DNA from 2 places in the Lederbergia ruris genome. Region 2 is predicted to be linked to the other one. Evidence: riboswitches for the same ligand, from Rfam matches in the RefSeq annotation. Region 2 holds a riboswitch; the other holds the start of a gene.

Region 1 (9,301 bases), on a different contig from region 2:
CAACTTCCTTGCATTTTATAGCCGATATATTTCGGATTTTAGCGGAATATATGATAAAATTAGCTTAAAGATGTTTGGAAGTATATTATACATAAGGTTTAGGAGGAAAGAACATTGTCAAAACAGCAAATTGGTGTGATTGGTTTGGCCGTTATGGGCAAAAATTTGGCTTTGAATATTGAAAGCCGCGGCTATTCTGTGTCCGTTTTTAATCGTAGCCCTGAAAAAACAGAAGACTTTTTGAAGAAAGAGGCTGAAGGGAAAAATGTGGTGGGAACATTTTCCGTTGAGGAATTTGTTAACTCTTTAGAAAAACCACGAAAAATTTTATTAATGGTGAAGGCAGGCCCTGCCACAGATGCAACGATTGAATCATTAAAGCCTCATTTAGAAAAAGGCGATATTTTGATTGATGGCGGAAATACGTATTTCAAAGATACGATCCGTCGTAATAAAGAATTGAGTGAAGCAGGTCTACATTTCATCGGTACAGGTGTCTCAGGCGGAGAAGAAGGAGCATTAACTGGGCCTTCAATCATGCCAGGTGGACAAAAAGAAGCTTATGAGCTTGTGGCACCAATTCTAAAGGCCATCGCTGCGAAGGTAGATGGGGAGCCTTGTACAACATATATTGGCGCTGACGGTGCGGGTCATTATGTGAAAATGGTCCATAATGGAATTGAATATGGTGATATGCAATTAATTTGTGAAGCCTATTTTATGATGAAACATGTACTTGGTCTAACAGCTGAAGAACTTCATGAAGTATTCTCCGAATGGAATAAAGGGGAACTAGATAGTTATTTAATCGAGATTACGGCGGATATTTTCACGAAGAAAGATGAAGAAACAGGAAAACCGCTTGTAGACGTGATCCTAGATACTGCAGGTCAAAAAGGCACAGGAAAATGGACAAGCCAAGATGCACTTGATTTAGGCGTACCACTTCCGCTCATCACCGAATCTGTCTTTGCTCGTTGTATTTCTGCCATGAAGGAAGAGCGTGTAGCTGCAAGTAAAGTACTATCTGGTCCAGAAGCTGTTGGGTATGATGGAGATAAGAATGAGCTCATTGAAGCGATTCGCAAAGCTCTTTATATGAGTAAAATTTGCTCCTATGCGCAAGGATTTGCACAAATGCGAGCAGCGGCAGAAGAATATGGCTGGGATCTGAAATATGGGGATATTGCCATGATCTTTAGAGGTGGATGCATTATCCGGGCGCAATTCTTGCAAAAAATTAAAGAAGCTTATGATCGTGATCCAGAACTTGCGAACTTGATGTTGGATCCATACTTCAAAGAGATTGTCGAGAACTATCAAGGAGCATTAAGAAAAGTGATCGCTGTTGCCGTTGAACGTGGAATTGCAGTACCGACATTCTCAAGTGCCATCGCTTATTATGATAGTTATCGAACAGAGTCACTGCCGGCTAATCTTCTACAAGCCCAACGTGATTATTTCGGTGCCCATACGTATCAGCGTGTGGATAAAGAGGGAGTCTTCCATACGGAATGGATGAATGACTAATTGGAATATACCTTAAGCAAATGCTTAGCTATCATAGCTAGGCTTTTTGCTTTGGTTACGAAACACTTGAAAAATCAAAAACGTGTACCAAGAACCTCCAAGAAGTGTTTGGATGTACGAAAAGCGAAGGAACAGCAAAAAAGTAGCTCCAAAGAGCGTTTGGATGTACGAAAAAGCAAAGGAACAGCCAAAATGTAGATCCAAAGTGTGTTTGGATGTACGAAAAAGCGAGGGAACAGTAAAAACGTAGACCCAAGAGGGGGTTGGATGTACGAAAAAGCGAAGGAGCGGCAAAAAAGTAGATCCAAAGAGCGTTTGGATGTACGAAAAAGCAAAGGAGTTACTAAAACGTAGATCCTTTCTTGGTGTACAGAAGAACCTAGGAAATCACAAAACCATGTATCAAGAATCGCTCTCGAAAGAATAAGAAGGAATTGCTAAAAATCTTTTTGTTCTTACTTGGCCAGTACTCGCATGCGCGGAATTTATCGAATATCTTTAAAGGTTTAAATATGGTAAACTAGAAATGTAAAAGAGAAACTGCATAGTTGCAGAAGAGGTTCGCAATTCCATCCCTCTATAAAAAACTAAGGAGACGAAACAACACGTTGCTTAGTGTTGTTTTTTTTTTGAAAGATAAGAGACTATAAAATTCCCCTTAGGACTATCTTGTGATGGGGTGTAGGTGTTGCCCAGCTCTAGGCGCCATCAGCGAGAGGCTCGCAGGAAGCGAGTCCATCGGCGTTGCGACAGGACGTCGCGCCTTTAGCCGATGTTCTGCTTTAACCTGAGCCAATGAAAGGCAAAGAACGCCTTTCTTTGTCTCAGAACATTTGCTTGTCGCGGGCCAACAGGATGTTGGTCAGAACGGCGTTGCGACAGGATGGCGCGAACTTAGCCGTTCATCCTTTGGCGGGCGCCTTGCGCTTTTCTTAATGGCAATATCCGAATCTCTTCTCTAAAAGGGAGGAGAATAAAAATGGATAATCGTAAGGCAGTTGTTGTATTCAGTGGTGGTCAGGATAGCACCACCTGTTTATTTTGGGCGTTGAAAAAATTCGAACATGTGGAGGCTGTTACATTCCATTATGGACAACGCCATATTTCGGAGTTGGAGTGTGCTAGAGAGATTTGTCTGAAACTCAATGTCCGTCAACATGAACTAGATATGACATTATTAAACCAGTTAGCACCCAATGCATTAACACGAGATGATATAGAAATTGAGGAAGGGGACAATAACCTTCCCTCGACGTTTGTGCCGGGGAGAAATTTACTTTTTCTCTCCTTTGCAGCCGTTTTGGCCAAGCAAATTAATGCGAAACATATCATTACAGGAGTAAGTGAAACAGATTTTAGTGGGTATCCGGATTGTCGGGATGGATTTATTAAATCGTTAAATGTGACGCTTAATTTATCAATGGATGAGACATTCGTGATCCATACACCCCTTATGTGGCGAGATAAATCAGAGGTTTGGGCATTAAGTGATCAGTTAGGAGCCTTTGATTTTGTGAAGAAAAATACGCTGACTTGTTACAACGGCATAAAGGCAAGTGGCTGTGGAGAATGCCCAGCATGTCAGTTACGTAATCGAGGGCTTGAGCAATATGAAAAACAGCGACAGGGAGGGGGAGCTAAATGATGCAGCAAATTTACCCTGTTGGTCCACATTCTTTCGCTTATGAATTAAATAAAGATTTTCATTTTGCGGCGGCTCATTATATCCCGCATGAAGATGCAGGGAAATGCCAAAAAATACATGGGCATACGTATTTTACCAATATTACCATCGTTGGAGATGAGTTAGACCACACAGGTTTTTTAGTAAACTTTAAGACAATTAAGGATCTTGTTCATAAACGATTTGATCATGAAACTCTCAATCAAGACCAAGCTTTTTCTGATGATAAGGCTGATCAATTCCCGACAACAGAAGTCGTGGCCCGCACGATTTATGAAATTGTGCAGCAATACTTAGATTCATTACCCAATCATCCCATTTGCCTACAAGTCTATTTACGCGAAACGCCCACCAGCTATTGTATTTATCGACCGAAAAGGAAGGATCGAATATGAAAATACCAGTATTAGAGATTTTCGGTCCGACGATTCAAGGGGAAGGGATGGTCATTGGACAAAAAACAATGTTTGTTCGTACTGCCGGATGTGATTATTCCTGTTCCTGGTGCGATTCCGCTTTTACATGGGATGGCTCTGAAAAGGACAAAATTCGGATGATGGAACCGGACGAGATTTGGCAAGCTTTGAAAGAGCAGGGGGGCGATACGTTTAGCCATGTCACCATTTCAGGTGGGAATCCGGCATTGTTAAAACAAGTGGGTGAATTGGTGAAATTATTGCATGAACATAATGTTCAAGTTGCATTAGAAACCCAAGGAAGTAGGTGGCAATCATGGTTTACAGAGATTGATGAATTAACCTTGTCACCCAAACCGCCAAGTTCAGGAATGCAAACGAACTTTGATATTCTCGATCAAATTATCCAATCCCTCCAAGATGAGCAAAAAGGCAACTTTAGTTTGAAAATTGTCGTATTTGATGAACAAGATTTAAGTTATGCCATTGATGTGTATAAGCGTTATTCAAACGTAAGATTCTTTTTACAAGTTGGCAATAATGATCTTTCGAACCTCGATGATCAGCAACTCCTTGCCCATTTATTAGAAAGATATCAATGGCTGATAGATAAAGTGATGAAAAGTGAAGAATTAAAAAATGTCCGTGTTTTACCTCAATTACATACGTATTTATGGGGAAATAAACGCAGTGTTTAAATCGAAAAAAGAACCTACTGAGGTTCTTTTTTCGATTATAGCTTCGTAATTAATCATTCGAAAGCTTAAGCTTCTCTAGTATTTTAAAGAAGAGGCTTAGGATGATGGCGACAATGGTAGCAAGGCCCATTCCAGATAGTTCAACAGAGCCAATTTTAATGGCTGCTCCACTAATCCCAATGGCAAGGACGACACAGGTTAAGATCAGATTTTGCGAGATACTATAATCTACCTTTGATTCAACCAACATTCTTAATCCGCTCACAGCAATAATTCCGAATAGTAACAAAGAGATGCCACCCATGACAGGAGTAGGGATGGACATAATTAATGCGGCCAATTTTCCACAGAAGGAGAGGATGATGGCCAGTACGGCCGCTCCACCGATAATCCATGTGGAATATACTCTTGTAATGGCTAAAACACCAATATTTTCTCCATAGGTCGTATTAGGTGTAGCCCCAACGAAACTGGAAATGATCGTTGAGATCCCATTTCCCATGAAAGAACGATCAAGACCGGGGTCCTTGATCATGTCCCTCTTAACAATATTACCAGTGACGATTAAGTGACCAATATGTTCAGGTAATAAGACTAGAGAAGCTGGAAGGATAATTAGCATATCGGCCCAATTAATTTTCATGGAATAGACTGTCGGTAAAGCGAACCATTTAGCTTCTTTGACAAGAGAGAAATCGACTAATCCGGAAAAAGCTGCGATCACATATCCGGACACAATTCCGAGCAAGATCGGAATGATTTTTAAAAATCCTCTCAAGGTCACCCAATAGACGACGGTTAATCCTAATGTTAATAAGGAAACGGTAATCACTTTAGGATCCGGTGCCACATCTTTAGGTGTAACGAGCCCAGCCATATCAGCGGCCGTTGGGACAAGTTCTAACCCGATTACAGCCACAATCGCCCCCATTGCAGCAGGAGGGAAGATGATATCAATCCAGGCTGTGCCGATAAATTTCACAATGAGGCCAACTAGTAGTAATACAATCCCGACCAGAAGAAATCCACCAAGGGCGTGTGCATAACCGTCAAGACCACTGTATTTCCCGAGCACGACGGTAACCGGCGAAATAAAAGCAAAGCTAGATCCTAGGTAGGCAGGAATTTTCCCTTTCGTGATAAAAATATAGATGAGAGTGCCAATTCCATTCATGAGTAAAATAATCGCTGGGTTGATCCCGAATAATAATGGAACTAATACAGTAGAACCAAACATAGCGAATAAATGCTGGAAACTTAATGGCAAGCTTTGTAAAAGCGGTAACCGTTCATCTACTTGTATTTCTCGTTGTTTCATCCGACATCTCTCCTCTTAGTTATCTTGATCGAATAACTAACTTTTAATCAAGATAATGACTATTTTAGCGAATACAGACTATGTCATTGGAGGGGGGAGCTTGCTGGTTGAAGTATTTGTCAAAGAACTTTACACAGCAAAAAGCACCTTGTCCAATGACTGGCAAGGTGCATAATAATCGAATTTTCATCCATTCAGATATGCAAAAAATCGACACTTATCGTAAGTGTATTTCCTTGTCAGCCTCACGGGACTGTTTTAAAGGTCTGATTCATTTGTCATAAGTATTATTACAGGGAGGAGGAAAAAAGTCAATCTTTTTTTATAGAATCGACCGGTACCCAGATCATAATAAAAAAGAGAACCTTCTCTATTCCTTTCTATTTCGCCCTTTGTTCGTAAAGTGTGGCCATTTCTACAATCACACGCACTGCTTTTTCCATATTATCGACGGAAATAAATTCGTACGGGCCATGGAAGTTTTCCCCGCCTGTAAAAATATTTGGCGTTGGTAGGCCCATATAAGAAAGCTGAGAACCATCTGTTCCACCACGGATTGGAGCAATAATCGGTTCGATATTTAAATTTTTCATAGCGTCAGAAGCAATTTCGACTATTTCGATGACAGGTTCAATTTTGTCTCTCATATTGTAATATTGATCGGTGATTTGATATTGAATCCGGTCTTTTCCATACTTTTCAGTAAGCATGGTAACGACTTTTTCAATTCTAGCCTTTTTTGCCTCAAATTGTTTTTTATCAAAGTCACGAATAATATAATCCAGTTTGGCTACTTCAACATCCCCATTGAAAGAAAGTAAATGATAAAAGCCTTCATAGCCTTCTGTGAATTCTGGTGCCTGTCCCGCTGGTAAAGCCTGGTGGAATTCCATCGCCATTTTACTAGCATTCACCATCGTTCCTTTTGCGGTTCCAGGATGGATATTGGTTCCTTTAAAAGTAATTTTTAACGCTGCGGCATTAAAGCTTTCAAATTGTAATTCCCCTAGTGGGCCGCCATCCATTGTGTAGGCATAATCAGCGCCAAATGCCTTCACGTCAAACTTATGAGGACCTCTACCAATTTCTTCATCGGGAGTAAAGGCAACTCGAATTTTTCCATGTTGAATCTCTGGATGCTTAATCAAATAATCCATTGCCGTCATAATTTCGGCAATTCCCGCCTTATTATCAGCACCTAGGAGAGTACGCCCATCCGTTGTCACCATTGTATGCCCGATATAATTTTTAAGTGTAGGGAAGTGAGTGGGGGATAGCACCATATTTTCATTTAATGGGATGTCTTTTCCATCGTAATCAACAATCACTTGTGGATTGACGCCAGCCCCAGTAAAGTCTGTTGCCGTATCAATATGTGCTAAGAATCCGATAACAGGAACCTTTTTATCGGTATTTGCCGGGAGTGTCGCCATTACATATCCATTATCATCGATTGTCACTTCTTGCATACCGATTTCCCGCAGTTCATCTACTAATAGATTGGCTAATTCAAGTTGGCCAGGAGTGGATGGGCAATTGCTGTTGTTTTCATTTGATTGTGTGTCAACTTTAACATAGGTTGTGAACCGTTTAATGATTTCACTTTTCATCCATTTTTTCTCTCCTTTATTTAAAACTTCTAATGTAAATGCTACCACGCCTTTAGTTTACAGTAAAACTTTAAGAAAAAGAACAAAAGTGTCATGATGATGTCTAAAACATAAAGAAGCCGCCTGTTTGGATCAACAGTCGGCTTTTTAACCGTGCTCTGTATCTAACTCTTGCCATTCTTCTGCCCACTTTTGGATTTCTCCCATTAAAGGTTGTAGCGCTTTTCCTTTATCCGTTAAAGAATATTCAATTCTAACCGGAGTTTCAGGGTAGACTTTTCTTTTCACAATTCCTTCTTGCTCCAAATCCTTTAATCTTTCCGATAAAACTCTAGCACTAATTGGCATAGATGACTCGATCGTACAAAATCGTTGTGGTCCATTTAATAGTTGAAAAATAATAAGACCGGTCCAGCGTTGGCCTAATAACCCCATTGCTTTTTCAAATTTCGGGCATAAATTATTGTTCATTATGCTCACCTCATATTATGATTATATATCATGATCGATCTTTCCGATATGATTTTCTACAGTTATTCTAACGAAGGTCACGTCTATGATCGTTGAAAAACAACCTAATTGACATCCTAACATATATATTTTATAGTTACTTACGGAAAGTAACCACCAAAGCAATCAAGACAGCATATATAGGTAAGGAGAGAATGAAATGATTGAAACGAAACAAGACTTTTATAGAGCAGTGGAGGACAGACGCTCCACATATGGTATTAGCAAGGAATCTCCCATTTCTGATAAAAGAATTGAGGAGATTGTAGCTTATGCAATCAAACATGCACCAACAGCATATAATTCACAAAGCGGGAGAGCTGTTCTTCTTCTTGGTGAGAATCACGATAAATTATGGAATTTAACGGAAGCGGCTCTTAAAGAAATCGTTCCAGCTGAGAACTTCCAACCGACAGCTGATAAAATGGCTTCTTTCCGTAATGGATATGGAACAGTTTTATTCTTTGAAGACCAATCAGTAGTCAAAGATTTACAAGAAAGATTTCCATTGTATCAAGATAAAATGCCTGACTATTCCTTGCAATCTTCAGGGATGTTACAATATATCATTTGGACTTCCTTGCGTATAGAAGGATTAGGTGCCTCTCTTCAACATTATAATCCAATTATTGACGAAGCTGTGCAAAAGGTATGGGGAATCCCAAGCAACTGGAGCTTAGTGGCACAAATGCCATTCGGAAAACCAACCGCCGCTGCTGGTGAAAAACAATTTAACAGTGTAGAGGAAAGAATGAAAGTTTTTAAGTAAAAAATGATTTGGAGGGACGTCTTAATGGGCGTTCCTTCTTTTATGATGAAAATTTCATCCCTGCTCCCACTTTGCAAAAACGAGTAAGAATAGCTCTTCTATTTTGTTTTCCTCTTCGAATGGTATAATGGAGTCAGTAAAAGGTATTTTGAAGGGAGCGGTAATATTGGGAAAACAATACATAGGATATGTCGGTACTTATACACGACAAAGTAGTAAAGGCATTTACCGTTTTACGCTTGACACCACTGCTGGAAAATTAAGTGTGCCTGAAGTGGCGGCTGAGGTCGGGAGTCCTACTTATCTTGCCATCAGCGAAGATCAGAAATTTTTGTATTCTGTTGCTCAGCAGGAGAAATTCGGTGGAGTTGCGGCTTTTGAAATTATGAATGACGCTGGAGAATTAAAGCCTTTGAACACTCAAGTAGAGGAAGGGGCTCCCCCTTGCCATTTAGATGTTTATGGTGACCACCTTCTTACTGGTAATTATCATGAAGGAAGAGTGAACTTATACAATATTAATCATAAAGGCGGTATAGAGCCTGTATTAGATGTGTATAACCATCAAGGAAATGGCCCACATGAGCGTCAAGAAAAACCACATGTTCATTTTACAGGGCTAACTCCTGATCGAAATTATGTTGTCGTAGCCGACCTTGGCACAGATGAGGTCGTGACTTATAAAGTCGAAAACAATGAGCTCAAAAAAGTTCAGACGCTTCATGTAAAACCAGGAAGTGGTCCTCGCCATCTTACTTTCCATCCA
Region 2 (9,301 bases):
AGCATACTATTGGAATCATTATGAATGGAGTAACGGGAAGAATGGGGACGAATCAACATTTAATTCGTTCGATTGTCGCGATACGCGAGCAAGGTGGGGTTCAACTAGCGAATGGTGATGTGATTATGCCGGATCCGATTTTAGTTGGTCGAAACGAAGAAAAATTAAAAACCCTTGCAGATAAGTATAATATCGAGCGATGGAGCACAGATCTGGATGCCTGTCTTGCAAACCAAGAAGATCCAATTTATTTCGATGCTCAAACAACGGTCCGTCGGGCAGATAGTATCAAAAAAGCCATTGCAGCAGGAAAGCATATTTATTGTGAAAAACCGACTGCCTCAAACTTGGAAGAGTCTTTAGAATTGGCAAAACTTGCAAGAGAAGCTGGGGTTAAAAATGGCGTTGTTCAGGATAAATTGTTCTTACCTGGTTTGTTAAAATTAAAAAGATTAATAGATTCGGGGTTTTTTGGAGAAATATTGTCAGTAAGGATGGAATTTGGCTATTGGGTGTTTGAAGGAGACTGGCAAGAATGTCAACGTCCATCATGGAATTATCGCAAAGAAGATGGCGGTGGAATGGTTGTTGATATGTTCGCCCACTGGCGTTATGTTCTGGATAATTTATTTGGTAACGTCAAGGCTGTTTCCTGCTATGCGACGACTCATATTCCCAAAAGAGTGGATGAACAAGGGAATGAATATACTTGTACTGCTGATGACGCCGCCTACGGAACCTTTGAGCTTGAAGGGGGGATTATTGCACAGGTGAATTCTTCTTGGGCTGTTCGAGTAGATCGTGATGACTTGTTGACAATCCAAGTGGATGGAACTGAAGGAAGTGCAGTTGCTGGACTTAGAGATTGTAAGACACAGCATCGTGTCAATACACCAAAGGCTGTATGGAACCCTGATATTGAAAATCCACATGATTTTACAGCGCAATGGGAAAAGGTGCCAGCCAATCAAGAATTCGATAACGCCTTTAAAATTCAATGGGAGAAATTTTTAAAGCATGTTGTGGCAGATGAAGCATTCCCATGGGACTTATTAGAAGGTGCAAAGGGAACACAATTATCTGATCTTGGACTGAAATCTTCGAAAGAAAGATGCTGGATTGACGTGCCTGAACTTAAAATTTAAGGAGGGGAGAATAGATGGTTTCTATCCAATTACCAACGGCCGATGGGTCATTATACACGTATAAGCTAAATGAGGCATCATCTTTTGCTATTCCTGAAAAACCCTTTCAAAGTAGGGTAGCCTTTTCTGCAGCACATGTTGTTTGTGATCCACTTGCGAATACGGATCCATTAAACAACGCCCAAATCGATTGGGAAGGAACGCTTGCCTATCGTCATCATTTATGGTCTCTTGGATTAGGAGTTGCGGAGGCGATGGACACAGCCCAGAGAGGGATGGGATTAAACTGGGAGATGGCCAAGGAACTTATCTTAAGATCAGTGGCTGAAGCAAAATCAGTCAATGGAAGAATTGCTTGTGGCGCTGGTACAGATCATTTATTACCCGGGAAAGAAGTGACCGTTGAGGACTGTATCCAAGCCTATGAAGAACAGTGTGAGTTTGTCGAAGCTGCTGGTGGACAAATTATTTTAATGGCGAGTCGAGCTCTAGCCGCCTGTGCCAAAAGCCCGGAAGATTATGAAAGAGTATATAATCATATCTTACAGAAGGTTTCAAAACCTGTTATATTGCACTGGCTCGGAGATATGTTTGACCCCGCTTTAACTGGATACTGGGGACATACGGATTTGGATCAAGCAATGGATGTAGCCTTAAAAATCATCCATGCAAATGCGGATAAAGTCGATGGAATTAAAATATCTTTATTAGATGAAGAGAAAGAAATTTCAATGAGACGTAAGCTTCCTGAAGGTGTAAAAATGTACACTGGGGACGACTTTAATTACGCGCGTCTTATTCAGGGCGACGAATTAGGTTACAGTCATGCTCTATTGGGTATTTTTGATGCGATTGCTCCTGCCGCAGCTGCTGCCTTACATGCCTTAGACGAAGGAGATTTACGAACGTATCATCAACTTCTTGAAAAGACCGTACCTTTATCAAGACATATTTTCCAAGCGCCGACGTATGCGTATAAAACGGGAATTGTTTTTATGGCCTATTTAAATGGTCATCAGTCCCATTTCCGAATGATTGGGGGAGCGGAAGGTTCTCGATCATTGCTCCATTTATCCGAATTATTTGTGTTAGCTGATCAAGCTGGCTTACTTACAAATCCAGATTTAGCTGTCAAAAGAATGAAGCTTGTCACGGAATTATCAGGGATCGTTTAGGAGGTAGAAGATGAGTTCTATACAAAATATTGATCGATTAAGTTTAAATCAAATTACGACAGATCCTTGGAGCTTAAAAGAAGCCGTTGAAGGATGTGCTCGCGCTGAAGTGCCTTGGATTGCAATATGGCGGCACAAAATTGAAGAGATTGGTTTGAAAGAAAGTAAGAAAATCATCCAAGATGCGGGAATAAAAGTTTCTAGTATTTGCCGTGGCGGTATGTTTCCAGCAGCAACGAAGCTTGAGCGTCAACAAAGAATAGAGGATAATCGCAGAGCGATTGATGAAGCAGCTGAGTTAGGAGCGGAAACGCTTGTTTTAGTGTGTGGTCCCGCACCTGATAAAGATCTTGTCGCTGCACGTGAAATGGTTGCTGAGGGAATTGACCAAATTGTTCCTTATGCGAAAGAGCGAGGAGTCAAGCTTGGAATCGAGCCACTCCATCCTATGTATGCAGCCGAGAGATCTGTCATTGTTTCTTTGGCACATGCGAATGACCTAGCAGAAAAGTATACCCCTGATGAAGTAGGCGTGATTGTGGATGTCTTTCATGTATGGTGGGATCCTGCCCTTTTTCAACAAATTGCGCGTGCGCAAGGGAGGATTTTAGGCTACCATGTTTCCGATTGGCTCGTTCCAACTCCTGATTTATTGATGGGAAGAGGAATGATGGGAGACGGTGTCATTGATCTTAAACCGATTCGATTGGCTGTAGAAGAAACGGGATACACAGGGCCAATTGAAGTGGAAATTTTCAATCAAAAAATTTGGGACCAACCAGGAGATGAGGTTTTAGCCTTAATGAAAGAGCGTTATTTGGAATATGTATAAATTATGGGAGTGAGGGGAAATCCTCTCTCCCTATTTCTCATTCTGAAGAAAGCAGGCGATAGAATGTTACAGGGATTATTTATTTTAGATGATGTCGATTTGATCTATGGTAGTACATATGAAGAAATTAGCCAATATGTTCACATCTATGCTCCACCCCAAACGAGGAAGATGATTCGCGAGAACCTTGCTCTATTGGAAAAAGCGGATGTTATTTTTTCGGGATGGGGTGGCCCACGTCTAGATAAGGAATTTTTAGAAGCTGCACCAAATCTAAAAGCAATTTTTTACGGGGCAGGATCCATTAAATATATGGTCACAGATGAATTTTGGAAAAGGGACATCAAAATTACAAGTGCCTATGCAGCAAACGGTGTTCCTGTTGTCGAATATGCCCTATCTCAGATTTTATTTTCCTTGAAACGTGGCTGGCATTATGTCCTACAAATAAAAAAGGAGAAGAACTTTATTCCGAAGACAGATGTCCCAGGAGTTTACGGATCCACGGTTGGGATTGTGTCATTAGGGATGATTGGGAAAAATTTGTGTGAAAAACTGCAGCCATTTGATGTGAAATTGATTGCTTATGACCCATATGTTTCGGAAGAGGAAGCGAGCAAGCTAAATGTTGAATTATGTAGCTTAGAGGAAGTTTTCGAGCGGTCTGATGTTGTGTCCATGCATACCCCATGGTTGAAAGAAACGGAAGGCCTTGTTACTGGTAAACATTTCTCGTCAATGAAAGAAAATGCAACTTTTATCAATACTTCGCGTGGAGCGATTGTACGAGAAAATGAGATGATGGATGTATTGCAAAAGCGTCCTGATCTTTATGCGATATTAGATGTTACTTATCCAGAACCTCCTGTAGAAGGGTCTCCACTTTATGAGATGGAGAATGTGATTTTAACGCCTCATATTGGCGGCTCGATGGCGAATGAATGCCATCGAATGGGTGCTTATATGTTAGAGGAATTAAAACGATTTCTTGTTGGAAAAGAATTGAAATGGCAGGTCACCGAAGAAAGGTCTAAAATTATGGCGTAATATAAGGAGGGGAAGAAATAAATGAGTCAGACAATTTCAGATCGACATTATTGGCTAGATAAAATGCTTCAAATAGCTGAGCCTGTCCTTCAAGCGCTAGCGAATCACCAATTAAAAGAAAAGATGACCATTGAAGGGAAATTGTCCGATCGAGATCAATATACTTATCTAGAGGCATTTGCTAGATTGATATGTGGAATGGCTCCTTGGTTGGAAACTGGGCCTGAGACTGGAGAAGAAGGGAGGCTGAGGAGGCAATATATCGAGCTTGTTCAAAAGGGAATGGATGCCGCAACTGATCCCAATTCGCCAGATTATATGAATTTTTCAAAGGGACACCAACCAATTGTGGATACAGCGTTCCTTGCTCATGCCATATTGCGAGCGCCCCAACAATTATTTCATACGCTTCCGGAAAAGGTCCAGAAAAATATCATTATAGCGCTGAAACAAACTCGTTCCCGTAAACCATTTTTTAATAATTGGCTGTTATTTTCAGCCATGATAGAAGTGACGCTTTATAAACTTGGAGAAGAATGGGACCCCATGCGCGTTGACTATGCATTGAAACAGCATGAACAATGGTATTTGGGAGATGGAATTTACGGAGATGGACCTGAATTTCACGCCGACTATTATAATAGTTACGTGATTCAACCCATGTTGGTTGACATTATTCATACGATTGGGGATCAAGCGCAAGATTGGCAACAAATGAAGGATAAAATCATGCGGCGAGCGGAAAGATTTGCCAGCATTCAAGAAAGGAGTATTTCTCCTGAAGGGACATTTCCGGTTATCGGAAGATCGATTGCCTATCGTTTTGGCGCCTTTCAACACTTAGCGCAGATGGCTTTGCAGCAAAGACTACCTAGCGATCTTCAACCTGCTCAAGTAAGATGCGCCCTAACGGCTGTTATCCGTAAGGTGATGGAAACAAGCGGTACATTTGATGACGAGGGATGGTTGCAGATCGGACTTTGTGGTCATCAGCCTGAATTGGGAGAAGCGTATATCTCTACAGGTAGTCTTTATTTGTGTTCCACTGTCTTCCTGCCACTTGGTTTACAAGAAACTGACCCATTTTGGATTGGACAAGCAGACTGGACAGCGAAAAAAGCATGGAGTGGACAAACCATCTCAATCGATCAAGCGCATTAAGTTAGACAATCATAAAGAAATCATGAATAAATAAAGAGGCTGGGACACAACTAAAATGCTAAACTTCAATGACGAACAATGTATTGCCTTAGCGGAGGAAATATGCGTAGACTCCTGCGGGAAGTAAGAGTTCGGCAAGACCCCGGAAGGCAAAGCCTGAGGAGGCTTGACACTCGCCCGCGGAAAGCGAAGTATATTTCCGGAGCGAGTTTTATACACGCTAGTAGTTCGTTTTTCTTTTGGTGAAAACACTTTTGTTCCAGCCTCTTTATGAAAGTAGTTTATCAAAATGAATTCTCTTATTCAGCGCTATTACAAGCGGCGCACCAATGCTCATCACAACAAATTCACCAATGGCCACTGTAACCCAAGTAAACCAAAATGGAAAACCAAGAGCTAAATTTAGTTCAATCGCAATGATAAACATTGTAAAGCTAAATATACATGTATTAAAAATCATTCGCTTCCAAATACTTTTTATAAATTTCCCTGAAAAGATTGTAATGGATAGAGCGATAATGGATTGGCCAACCCCGAAAATAAGATCATATAATCCCAGTTCCGAAAAAAATAAATTGGCTAGAAATACGCCGATAATGATGCCAAAAATGTATTTCTTATTAAATATCACGAGATGGTTAAACATTTCAGATAAACGAAACTGGATGTTTGTGAACCCAAATGGATGGATCAAAGCAGTCACCGCAATATAAAGTGCGCCCACAATACTGTTGATCACCAGTGTTTTAGTTTTCATATTCAATTCTCTCCTTAGTTTTTTATCGTGGGATGGTTGCGAACCACGTCCTCTTGCCTTGCCAAAACTGTAATTTCCGCAAAACGTATTCTATCACATCCCATAAAAATTATCAGTCCTTTGATTAGTTGCACCCGATCATTTCGAATGGCATAGCCACCTTTAAAAAATATCTTGATATTTTTCGAAAAAAAAGAGACAATGCAATAGAGTAAGGTCTCTTTTTGAACAACCTCTTTTAATGAAATGTTTAATGGCTAACTGCCTATGGTTCAGGATAAAAGGATGGAAGGAGTTGCTTACCTATTATGAGTAATAATGAACTCCTGCGGCGAGATGGAGAAATAATGGCAGAATTGGAGAAAGATCTTCGTTATATTTCTGCCATTATAAAACAAAAAGGCCGTGTGATTTTGACCGATTATTCCATTACGCCACCTCAATTTGTTGCCTTACAATGGCTGGTGGAACAAGGAGATATGACGATTGGTGAGCTTTCAAATAAAATGTATTTGGCCTGTAGCACAACAACCGATTTAATTGATAGAATGGAAAAAAAAGAACTTGTCATGAGGGTTAGGGATCCTAAAGATCGACGAGTTGTAAGAATACATTTATTGGGAAAGGGAGAAAACATTATTGCAGAAGTGATCCGGAGAAGACAAAATTATCTGCAAGAAGTTTTAACTGACTTTTCAGATGAAGACGTTGTACAATTAAAGGGTTTTTTAGCTAGATTACATCAAGATATGAAGGAAAAATAGAAATGAAATAGTTGCTTAATGATCAAGCAGTGGATTTCTCTAAGTGAGAAGGAAATGCATTTGAGTAACTAGATAGACAAGAGGCGGAAAAGTTGGAACATGCAATAGGTGTCATTGATTCAGGTGTTGGTGGTTTAACCGTCGCTAAGGAAATTATGCGGCAAATGCCGAATGAAGTTATTTATTATGTGGGGGATACAGCACGTTGTCCCTACGGTCCGCGACCAGAAGCGGAAGTAAGACGCTTTACTCTACAAATGGCTGGTTTTTTAGTTGAGCGGCATATTAAAATGCTTGTCATTGCTTGTAATACCGCCACAGCAGTTGTATTACAAGAATTACGCGAAACACTGGATATTCCAGTTGTAGGTGTGATTGCTCCTGGTGCTAGAGCCGCTTTGAAAGTAACAGAGAACGGTAGAGTCGGAATTTTAGGGACTGTTGGAACGATCAATAGTCAAGCGTATGTTCGTGAATTGAAGATGATTAATCAACAAATCCATGTTGAACAATTAGCTTGTCCTAAATTTGTCCCGATTGTAGAAAGTTTTGAATATCATAGTAATGTTGCAAAAAAGGTCGTTGCGGAGACGTTGATTTCAATAAAAGGAAAAGGTATTGACACAATTGTGCTTGGTTGTACTCATTACCCCTTACTTGGACCATTAATCCAAAAAGAAATGGGGCCTGAAGTAAAAGTGATTAGCTCTGGGGAAGAAACCGCCCAAGAGGTAAGTACGATTCTGGATTTTAATGGTTGGCTAAATCCATCTTCGGCCTTACCAAAACATCGTTTTTTTACAACAGGTTCACGATCTATTTTTAAACAAATTGCTTCAGACTGGTTACAATCGGATGATTTACATATTGAATTTGTGAATCTTAGAAATCATGAATATCTAGTAAAAAAATAAATCAACAGCTCATTGTGGGCTGTTTTTTTGTAGCTTAGCCAGGAAATTATAAAATCCTAGCTTGTGGATAAGCTGCTTATGTCGCGGTTGACATCCAGCTCCAGCGCCTAGCGACTAGCAAATTTACGCCTTCTTCCTACGATAAGTCAACATCGGCTCCTTCGTCGCCGTGTTTCCTTTATCTCAGGCCAACAGGACGTTGGTCACAAAGGCGTTGCGCCAGGACGGCGCGTGAACCTTATGCTCCAAATTTGTACGTCGCTGAACAGGCGCTTGCGCTTTTCTTATGTCTAGAAATTGAGAAACCATTCTTTCTAATAAAAAGTTTTGACAAGCCGGTCTATTCCGGAAGGATAGCTCGTATACATGAAGTACAAACTGTCTTAGGAGGGGTACGAAATGTCAAAAAAGGCAAAATTGGCCTTTACGTTGGCTGGTGTTTTAACAGCAAGTATGGTATTAACCGGTTGTGGTCTTTTCGGAAAAGATAAAGAAAGTGTGGATCCACCTGGGGAAGTGACCCATATGCAAGAAGGTGAAGATGCAGAAACGACATCTGAAACGGCAAAAGAAACGGCTGATATGGAAATGAGAGATCTTTACTTAGTGGATAAAAATGGTTATGTGGTTGCTCAATCGATTCCGCTCCCTAAAACGGAAAGTGTGGCTAAACAAGTTCTTTCTTATCTTGTTACAGACGGTCCAATTTCGGAGGTCATTCCCAATGGATTTAGAACAGTGATTCCGGCGGGAACAGAGGTGGATGTAGATATTAAAGATGGTGTTGCTGTTGTGGACTTTTCCGAAGAGTTTTCTGATTATGATGAAGCAGATGAACAGAATATCCTTCAATCCATTACATGGACTTTAACTCAATTTGACAGCGTTGATTCCGTAGAATTAAAAGTAAATGGATACGCACTCAATGAAATGCCAGTTGGGGGGACGCCAATTAGTGAAGAGGGACTTACAAGAGCCGATGGAATCAATACAGATGTTTCTAATGTTGCAGATATTACAAATACTCGACCTGTGACAGTGTATTATTTAGCACAAGCGGAGGATGACCCCTATTATGTACCTGTTACGAAAAGAATTTCCAATACTGAAAAAGATGACGTAGCAGCTGTCATTAATCAATTAGTTGATGGACCAGGTCTTCAATCAGCATTATCTACAGCGTTATTCAATGGTGTAAAATTGCTAGAGGAACCTACAGTAGAAGATGGAAATGTTGTGCTTGATTTCAACGAATCCATTCTTGAAGATAGCGATAGTAACATAATTTCCGATGCGACCCTTAGCTCAATCGTCCTATCTTTAACTGAACAAGCAGATATTGAAAGTGTTTCTATTAAGGTAAATGGGAAGGATGAAATTGTGAATGAGGATGGGGAGGCATTAACTGCTCCAGTTAACCGTCCAGAAAAAGTGAACGTTGGTAGTTTTTAAAAAGGAAAATTTGATATACTATATAATAATCAAGGGGCTGATCTGATACAGCCT

What was found. Region 2 has a riboswitch for preQ1 ahead of KI363_RS01370 (QueT transporter family protein). Riboswitches for the same ligand answer to the same signal wherever they lie in the genome.
Region 1: it holds a riboswitch for preQ1, as region 2 does, so the genes downstream of both, queC (7-cyano-7-deazaguanine synthase QueC) here and KI363_RS01370 (QueT transporter family protein) in region 2, are expected to answer to the same signal.

What each region holds. Positions count from the first base shown of each region.
Region 1 covers NZ_BORB01000003.1:102,927-112,227, forward strand. Annotated here, with positions in the region: gene gnd (NADP-dependent phosphogluconate dehydrogenase) at 115-1,530, shown strand; PreQ1 riboswitch class I at 2,081-2,127, shown strand; gene queC (7-cyano-7-deazaguanine synthase QueC) at 2,510-3,175, shown strand; gene queD (6-carboxytetrahydropterin synthase QueD) at 3,172-3,609, shown strand; gene queE (7-carboxy-7-deazaguanine synthase QueE) at 3,606-4,328, shown strand; gene uraA (uracil permease) at 4,378-5,646, opposite strand; gene pepT (peptidase T) at 6,027-7,256, opposite strand; gene KI363_RS02945 (winged helix-turn-helix transcriptional regulator) at 7,404-7,727, opposite strand; gene KI363_RS02950 (nitroreductase family protein) at 7,927-8,535, shown strand; gene KI363_RS02955 (lactonase family protein) at 8,663-9,301, shown strand, end outside.
Region 2 covers NZ_BORB01000001.1:263,627-272,927, reverse strand. Annotated here, with positions in the region: gene KI363_RS01395 (Gfo/Idh/MocA family protein) at 21-1,145, shown strand; gene KI363_RS01390 (dihydrodipicolinate synthase family protein) at 1,160-2,320, shown strand; gene KI363_RS01385 (sugar phosphate isomerase/epimerase family protein) at 2,331-3,152, shown strand; gene KI363_RS01380 (hydroxyacid dehydrogenase) at 3,216-4,199, shown strand; gene KI363_RS01375 (DUF2264 domain-containing protein) at 4,221-5,360, shown strand; gene KI363_RS01370 (QueT transporter family protein) at 5,629-6,117, opposite strand; PreQ1 riboswitch class I at 6,126-6,170, opposite strand; gene KI363_RS01365 (MarR family winged helix-turn-helix transcriptional regulator) at 6,426-6,881, shown strand; gene racE (glutamate racemase) at 6,974-7,795, shown strand; gene KI363_RS01355 (GerMN domain-containing protein) at 8,195-9,247, shown strand.